DNA from 2 places in the Marinomonas maritima genome. Region 1 is predicted to be linked to the other one. Evidence: predicted binding sites of a transcription regulator. Region 1 holds the regulator's gene; the other holds the start of a gene.
The links. The regulator PhoB, encoded in region 1, activates phosphate uptake and scavenging genes when phosphate is short. The targets are predictions, from matches to a motif close to TGTCATANNNNTGTCANA.

Region 1 (4,122 bases):
TTTGTGATGATTACCAGCCGTGGTGATAAAAGCCATGTGGTGGAAGCGGTTCAGTCGGGTGTGACGGATTATCTGGGTAAACCATTTTCGAGCGAGCAGTTAGTTAATAAAGTGATATCTGCTGCGAAAAAGCACAACCTTGATGGTAAATTGTCTTCACAAAAACCACGTGATTCTAATGCCCCTGGTGGCGTTAGCTCTGCATCATTGGATGTATTGATGGGGGCTGGAAAATCCGCGCCAGTGCAAGCGACGAAGTTTATAAACCCTGATGCTCCTGTCGCGTCGGTGAAAGATGTCAAAATCCCTACATTGGTACGATTTGAAGCCAAGCAGTTCCGTTGTATGATTGTCCAGTTTAGTAAGACCGAAGCGACCATGTTCATTAAAAGCGACGATGTGGTGCCACAGGTGCTGGGGCAAGCGGTATTAGATTTGGAATTTGGCGGAAAGATAAATAGGCTTAACTACTACATACAATCGGTTGCCACGACAGAGAAAAAACACGATTCCACGTTTTTGACTGTGATATTGAGTTTGATCGATCAAGACAGTGAGAAAGAAGCGTTTATAAAGCAGTTATTTGACAGTTTATAACCCCACCCTAACCCTTGTATCTCTCCCCTTAATAAGGGGAGGGGGTCATATTTTATTCTTGAGCATTTGAAGGTATTTCATTGTGGGATGTGATGGCGGGAATATTGTCCGTGCGTGTTCTACTGGCGGGAAAATGACAGGAAAAAGTGCTTCCTTGACCGGGCTCACTGCGTATTTGCAGTTTGGCGTCATGGTGTAATAAAACATGTTTTACGATTGCCAATCCAAGACCCGTGCCGCCTGTCTTTGATCCTCGACCCTTATCCACTCTGAAAAAACGCTCTGTTAAGCGTGGAATGTATCTTGGATCGATACCTAGTCCAGAATCTTTGACTGAAAAAACGCCGTTGAATTCACTCGATTCCCACTTAATCGTGATATCGCCGCCATCCGGTGAATATTTAATGGCATTGACGATAAGGTTCGAGAAGGCACTGTATAGCTCTTTATAGGAGCCGTACAGACGGGCTTCCTCAGGGATATTGACTATCAGCGTATGCTTTGCGTTCAAGATGGCTTCTGTGGCGTTGGTAACGGACTGTACTAAGTCTGAGACCCTGTGCCACTGGTTTTCTTCGCGCTTGTCGTCGCTTTCTAAACGAGACAACAGTAAGAGATCTTCAATCAGTTGCTCCATCCGTTCAGATTGCTCAGACATATTCACAATGCCTTTCTGCATGCTTTTCGGCAGACTGTCTTTAAACATGTCGAGCGTTTCTAAATAGCCTTTTATGACGGTGAGTGGCGTTTTTAATTCATGGGAGGCGTTGGCAACAAAGTCTTTGCGCATTTGTTCCAGTAAATGTAAGCGGGTCACGTCACGTACAAAAATCAGGTGATCGTTCTTATCGTACAAAGTGGTTTGAATTTCCAAATAGACGCCGTCTTTCGCTGGAGATTTGATAATCAAGGGTTCGCCAAATCGCTTTTGGCTGAAATAACGGAAAAACTCAGGACTACGGACAATATTAGTGATTACTTGGCCGCGATCTACTGGGCGCATCAGGCCAAGAAAGTGTGCTGCAGAGTTATTCCACCACTCTAAATTGCCTTGGTTGTCGGCCATGATAACGCCTTCTTTTAAGGCGGTTGTGGAGCTTTCTATTCGCGTTAGTGCTTGGCGCATACGGCGCTTGGACTTGCGCTGTTTTTTATGCAAACGATATACGGCATCAAAGACTTCGCCCCAAATGCCGCTGGCTTCTGGTGGCGCTGCGCGACCAGAATGGCGTAACCAATAATGAAATTGATACAGTTGATACAGCTGCCAGTATAAAGACCCCAATACGTACAGCAGTAAAACACCTAACAATTGCCCAATAATAAGGCCTATCACAACACAAGCCGCGAGACCTGCTAACCAAGTAATAATGGTGTTTCGCCAAATCGTTTTCATAGGGGCCTTTTTGCTGAGAAGCGGTAGCCAGTACCTCGTACTGTTTGTATCAAGGAATCGTGAGTGCTACCAATGGCTTTTCGTAAGCGACGTATATGAACATCAACCGTACGCTCTTCAACGTAGACATTGCCACCCCATACTTGATCCAACAGCTGAGCTCTTGAATAAGCACGTTCTTGGTGGGTCATCAAAAATTTTAATAAGCGATACTCTGTTGGCCCCATTTCTAATGGGCGAGTACCAATAGTGACTCGTTGGCTGATCGGATCAAGGATCAAGCCTTCTATTTCGATAGGCTCATCAACGCCTTGAGGTGTCGCTCGTCGTAATACAGCCTTGAGTCGCGCAACCAGCTCACGTGGTGAGAAAGGTTTGGTGATGTAGTCATCAGCACCTACTTCTAGACCTTGGATTTTATTGTCTTCTTCACTTTTTGCGGTCAGCATAATGACTGGAATTTCAGCGGTTGTGCTGTCTTTTTTGAGTCGGCGAGTCAGTTCAATACCGCTACCACCAGGCATCATCCAATCGACCAAAATAAGATCTGGTCGATGATCGACAATGATTTCATGGGCTTGCTGAATGTTTTCAGCTTCTAAATATTCGTAGCCCGCCATTTCGAGTGCTATAGCGATCATTTCGCGTATAGACGACTCGTCATCAATAATTAATACTTTTTTACCGGTCACAGGATTTATCCTCATCTCAGGAACGGTTTCATTAAAGCGGCCTAATGTGACAGTTTGGTTAAAATGTCACAACTTTGCCATATATTACAAAAAATAGTTTACTGTTAGGCCGATGAAAACACAGAAGCCAACGCGATTATTGTCTAAAAAAGAGCGAAAACAGGCTTGTCTATCGCGATTTTTTGCTTGTTTAAACTGCAAATAAAAGAGTACTACACAAACTAGCAAAGACACAAAATAGGGCCAACTCAGTCCTGCGAGTAAGCCAATCCATGTTAATAAGGACAGGGTTAACCCTTGCAAACAAAGAATGACGAACAAGTCGTATTCTGCAAATAATATAGCAGTAGATTTCACGCCAATTTTGAGGTCATCTGGACGATCAGTTATTGCATAATACGTATCGTATGCAATCGTCCAAAAGCAGTTTGCTACGAATAACATCCATAATTCTGGGTTGGTTAAATCACCGCCTTGCGCACTGTATGCCATAGGGATAGCCCAAGAAAAAGCCAATCCAAGAAAAAGTTGTGGCAGATGAGTGTATCGCTTCATAAAAGGGTACAGAGCAGCCAGCCCTAAGCCGACGAATGACAGCAATATGGTCTGTAAATCGGTAAACAGTACCAAAATAAAACTCAGTACGCAGAGTGCGGAAAAGAGTAAAAGGGCTTCTTTTTCTGACACACGACCAGAGGGTAAAGGCCGATTCTTTGTGCGATCAACGCTTCCATCGACTTTTCTATCGGCGTAATCATTGATTACACAACCCGCTGAACGCATGCTAAAAACGCCCAATATAAAAATGATGAGCAGATGCCACTCAGGCATGCCATCAGCGGCAAGCCATAATGCCCACAACGTCGGCCACATTAATAAAAATGAACCAATAGGGCGGTTAAATCTCGTTAATTCTGCGTAATTTTTTAGTTTACTCATAAAAATCCAAACAGCGGTTTTAGGTGGTTAATATCATCGAAGAAGGCTTCGTTCACTAATATGCCGGGTCCAAACTGATGAAATACAGAGCGTCTTGCCCATAAAGCACTTTGTTGATTGGGAAACATGCTTTTTGGCAATTGCGTTATTTCAATGCCGCTTCGAGTCAATGCTCGATGTTGAAAAAGATAGCCGCCTAAGGGCTTGTCTTTTAGATGCTTTACTTGACGCCAATGGCCTCGTAGAGATTTGGCTGGGATAATTGAGCGAGCATATATGACGGCCTTACCATCCACCTTAAGCAGTACGGTGCGAATTCGAGCCGCCTCCCTTGGGCGTAACTTGAGACACTTTCGCTCTCGAGCTGTTGGTGCCCCCCAAGCGTCCTCTATGACGTGAACCGTTAATGTGCCGAGGCTTTGTAGTTTTGCGGTCAAAGAATCGTGAGTGACCAACCAAGGCCAGAGTGTTTTAGGCACTTTAACTTTATTGATCCGA
Region 2 (4,122 bases), on a different contig from region 1:
TGGATTAATCGTTCGCTTTTTCAAACTTACGAAGTAGAGAGTTACCACGCTCCACCGCTGTGTCTAATGCGGTTTGTGCATCAACATCACCACTCCATACAGACTCAAGTGCTTCATCGATCACACCACGAATTTGAACGAAGTTACCCAAACGCAAGCCTTTCGTGTTCGCTGTTGGCGTACCGGTTGTCATCTGAACAACACCGGTTTCTGTGCCTGGATTAGCGGCGTAGAAACCTTGTCCTTTGGTCAAATCATACGCCGCGTGAGTAATTGGCAGATAACCAGAGAATTGATGCCAATCCGCCTGAACAGACGCACGAGACAAGTAGCTTAGGAAAGACGCAACGCCTTTGTATTCCTCTTTAGTGTGACCTTGAAGAACCCACAAAGAAGCGCCACCGATAATGGTATTAGAAGGCTGCTTTACTTTGCCTTCCCAATAAGGAAGCTCTGCGACACCAAAATCAAATTTGGCATTACGTTTGATTCCCGCATAACCGGCAGACGACTCGGTAAACATAGCGCACTCTTGGCTATAGAATTTTGCAGCGCCATCGTTTGTGCGTCCTGAGTAACTAAAAACACCACTTTTTTGCCATTCACCCATTTTCTTAACATGAGCCACTTGAAGAGGACCATTAAACTTCAACTCTGTTTTCAAACCGCCAAAACCATTATCAAGTGATGCAAATGGTACATTGTGACGTGAACTGAAGTTTTCTAATTGAACCCAAGACTGCCAAGACGTGGTAAAGCCACAGGTCACACCAGACGCTTGAAGCTTCTTAGAAACACTTTCTACATCTTGCCACGTTTTCGGTGCTTGGCTAATACCCGCTTTTTTAAATAAATCTTTGTTGTAGTACAAAACAGGCGTTGAGCTATTGAACGGCATGGACAACATTTTGCCTTCACTGCTGGTGTAATAGCCTGTGACTGCGCTTAAATACGTACTTTCATCAAACGGTTGACCGGATTCACGCATCAATTGATGCACAGGGTAAATCGCGCCTTTCGCCGCCATCATGCTAGCGGTACCCACTTCAAATACTTGAACGATAGCAGGCTGCTGCTTTGCTCGGAACGCGGCAATAGCAGACGTCATGGTTTCTGTGTAATTTCCTTTATAAACCGGCTTTACTTCGTACGCATCTTGAGAATCGTTAAAGTTTTTAGCGATTTCATTTACTTTTTCACCATTGGCACCACCCATTGCGTGCCACCATTCTACTTCCGTCGCTGCCAATGCTGAACCAGCAATAGACAAACCAACAACCACCGACGCTAATTTCAATTTATGCATTTCCGTGTTCCTCACAATGAGTTTTTATTAGAAAAGAAAGAACGACTATAAAGAGCAAATGTTTCACTTTGATGATAGTTAGGTTTCATTTGAAATACAATTACAATTCAAATGAAACAAAAAGATAGAAAACATAGGAGATAAAAACAGAAATGAAACTAAAAATGCAGAAAAACCATAACCTGATAGTAAAACGAAAGGCGTAATCATTAAAATTTTTAATATGCTTGGGCATCTATAGCAGCACTACATTAGGAGCTCCTGATTCAAAGCAAACACTAATGACCTAAACTCCTCCCTCAACGCCATAAGGCTTTTCGGAAGTGCGTCACTGTTGCGCTGTGCCACCAAGACTTCTACTTCACCAATTAACCGACAAAACCGATATGCAGACACCTCTAAAGCGGCGCCTTTTAGTCGATGCACTACAAGATCAAAATTATGCAAATCTTGACCTTCCATATGAGCCTGTAAAGCGTCCAATAAACCAGCAGCTTCTTTAATAAACTCTCCGGCGACCAACACCATCAATTCGTGATTGCACGCCAGCCGACTTTCGTAATCTGTATTATCAAATACCTTTACCTCAAACATGATAATGAAACCTCTGTATAATATTATCTAAGGAAGCCATTTTTTAAGTATCGAGATCAGCTTATCTTGTGAAATTGGCTTTGCAATATGGGCATTCATACCTGCGGCAAAACACTCGTCTTCATCCCCTTTCATGGCATTGGCGCTCAGCGCAACAATGGCCACATCGGCTGGCGTCTTCCCATCGACAAATTGACGAATGGTGCGCGTTGCTTCGTAACCATCCATAACTGGCATCTGACAATCCATAAAGATTAGGTCAAACTGGGTTGATTGCGCCAGCTCAACCGCTTTTTGGCCATTTTCAGCCACCACGACCTCCACGCCATATAACTTCAGCAAACCGCAGGCCACAATTTGATTGGTTAGATTATCTTCTGCTAACAATACTTTTGCGTTAAATACTGGCCGGCCTTCAGGCGTTGTTTCAACTTCTTTTACCGCCATGTTGAGATCTCCTTCACGTAAAGGCTTTAGTTTTTCTAATACATTCAGCAATGAATGACGAAATACGGGCTTAATTAATGATTCAGTATAGGACTCTAAATCATAGTTCACATTAGTACGACCATGAAAGAGCACTCGTTTTAGTTGCCGCTTTTGACTAAGGCGATCAAACGCTAAAACATCAGAAGAAGCGGCATGCTGTAATGCATCCAAATCCACCAACACAGCATGACTCGTCCACTTACTCTCAGCAACAGCACTGGCTAAGTTATCATAAGAGTCATAAGTCACCCCAAATGAATCCAGCAATGCACCAATATACTCACGCCCCGTTTTATTTCGATAGACCAAAGTAACGTTTACTTCATGAGCGATCTTTTTAGGCGGCGCCACACCAGGCGCGAACGCAAAAGGTACGTTAAGCCAAAATGTCGAGCCTTTTCCTTCCATTGACGTTAAACCAATGTCACCACCCATGGCACCCACTATCTCTTTGCTAATTGCCAGCCCAAGTCCAGTCCCACCAAATTTACGAGTTGTCGAACCATCTGCTTGCTTAAAACGATGGAACAGGTGCTTTTGACTTTCTTTAGAGATACCAATGCCCGTGTCTACAATAGAAACTCGCAATATAACCGTATCATCTGCTAACGACTCAACAATAATATGCAGTGCAACTTCCCCATCCTGCGTAAATTTCATGGCATTGCCCATCAAATTTACCAACACCTGCTTAAGGCGCAATCGATCACCGATCAAGTTTAGTTCAGGAACAGGAGTCGCAGGAGAGTTCAGTACAATGCCTTTTTCTTCGGCCTTTAAAACAAAGAGGTTGGTCACTTCCTCAATCAAGTCTTGCAACTCAAAAGTGTGTTTTTCTAACACAAGGTTTCCCATCTCGATCTTAGACAAATCTAGAATGTCATTAATAATGTCTAGAAGAGACTCAGCACTGTGCTGCGATAGTTTTGCTAAATGCGCTTGCTCCGCTTCCAGCTTAGTACTCATTAATAAAGAAAGGCAGCCAATAACCCCATTTAACGGTGTTCGAATTTCGTGGCTCATATTCGCCAAGAACTCACTTTTAGCACGGTTTGCTTCTTCCGCTTCCTCTTTCGCCTTACTCTGCTCTAATTCGGACACTTTCAAGCTTTCATTGGCTAATTGTAAATCCTTCGTTCTTAACCGCACCTTGCTTTCCACTGCGGCTGAGTGACTACCCACAATCAATAAAAACCAACCAAATAACCCCGTCACTAAAAAACCACATACTAAAATGAATTGCACAATCCAAGGCTGTTTGAAGAAGTAACTTTCACTGATTTGAAATAAACGCCACTTTTTAGCACCGACGATAATATCCAAGCACACGGCGTGATTAAAATCATCGGCTTTGTAACGAGAGATAAGTTCATTTAAAGGCAAATTAGCCGATTCACTTTTAGCCACTAAAATTGATTCGTGAACATCCGCACCCTCGTGAAGATCAACCAAGTACAGGTCTGTATTTGGCAACAAACCTCGTTGAAAAATAGTATCTGTTAGTGACTCCAACCCTATTGCCGCGGTAGCAACGCCTAAAAAAGCGCCCGTTGTACTATGAAAGAAAGGCAAAAATAAGAGCACACCATCGCTATTTTGAACCAGTTTTATCGGCGCCGTTGGATAGACTTGCTTTGCGGAGATGGCTTGATCAAGTGCAAAGCGTCGATCAGATTGTGAGTAAACATCGTATCCCAACGCGGCTTTATTACCTTCTAACGGACTCAGAAAAG

Region 2: ugpB (sn-glycerol-3-phosphate ABC transporter substrate-binding protein UgpB) is a predicted target of PhoB. The motif match lies at 1,366-1,383, and genes of this name have one in related genera.

Annotation. Positions count from the first base shown of each region.
Region 1 is NZ_JAMZEG020000004.1:415,188-419,309, reverse strand. It holds gene M3I01_RS17090 (response regulator) at 1-597, shown strand, start outside; gene phoR (phosphate regulon sensor histidine kinase PhoR) at 650-1,993, opposite strand; gene phoB (phosphate regulon transcriptional regulator PhoB) at 1,990-2,685, opposite strand; gene ubiA (4-hydroxybenzoate octaprenyltransferase) at 2,770-3,624, opposite strand; gene M3I01_RS17070 (chorismate--pyruvate lyase family protein) at 3,621-4,122, opposite strand, start outside.
Region 2 is NZ_JAMZEG020000001.1:162,604-166,725, reverse strand. It holds gene ugpB (sn-glycerol-3-phosphate ABC transporter substrate-binding protein UgpB) at 5-1,306, opposite strand; gene M3I01_RS00855 (Hpt domain-containing protein) at 1,553-1,900, opposite strand; gene M3I01_RS00850 (ATP-binding protein) at 1,928-4,122, opposite strand, start outside.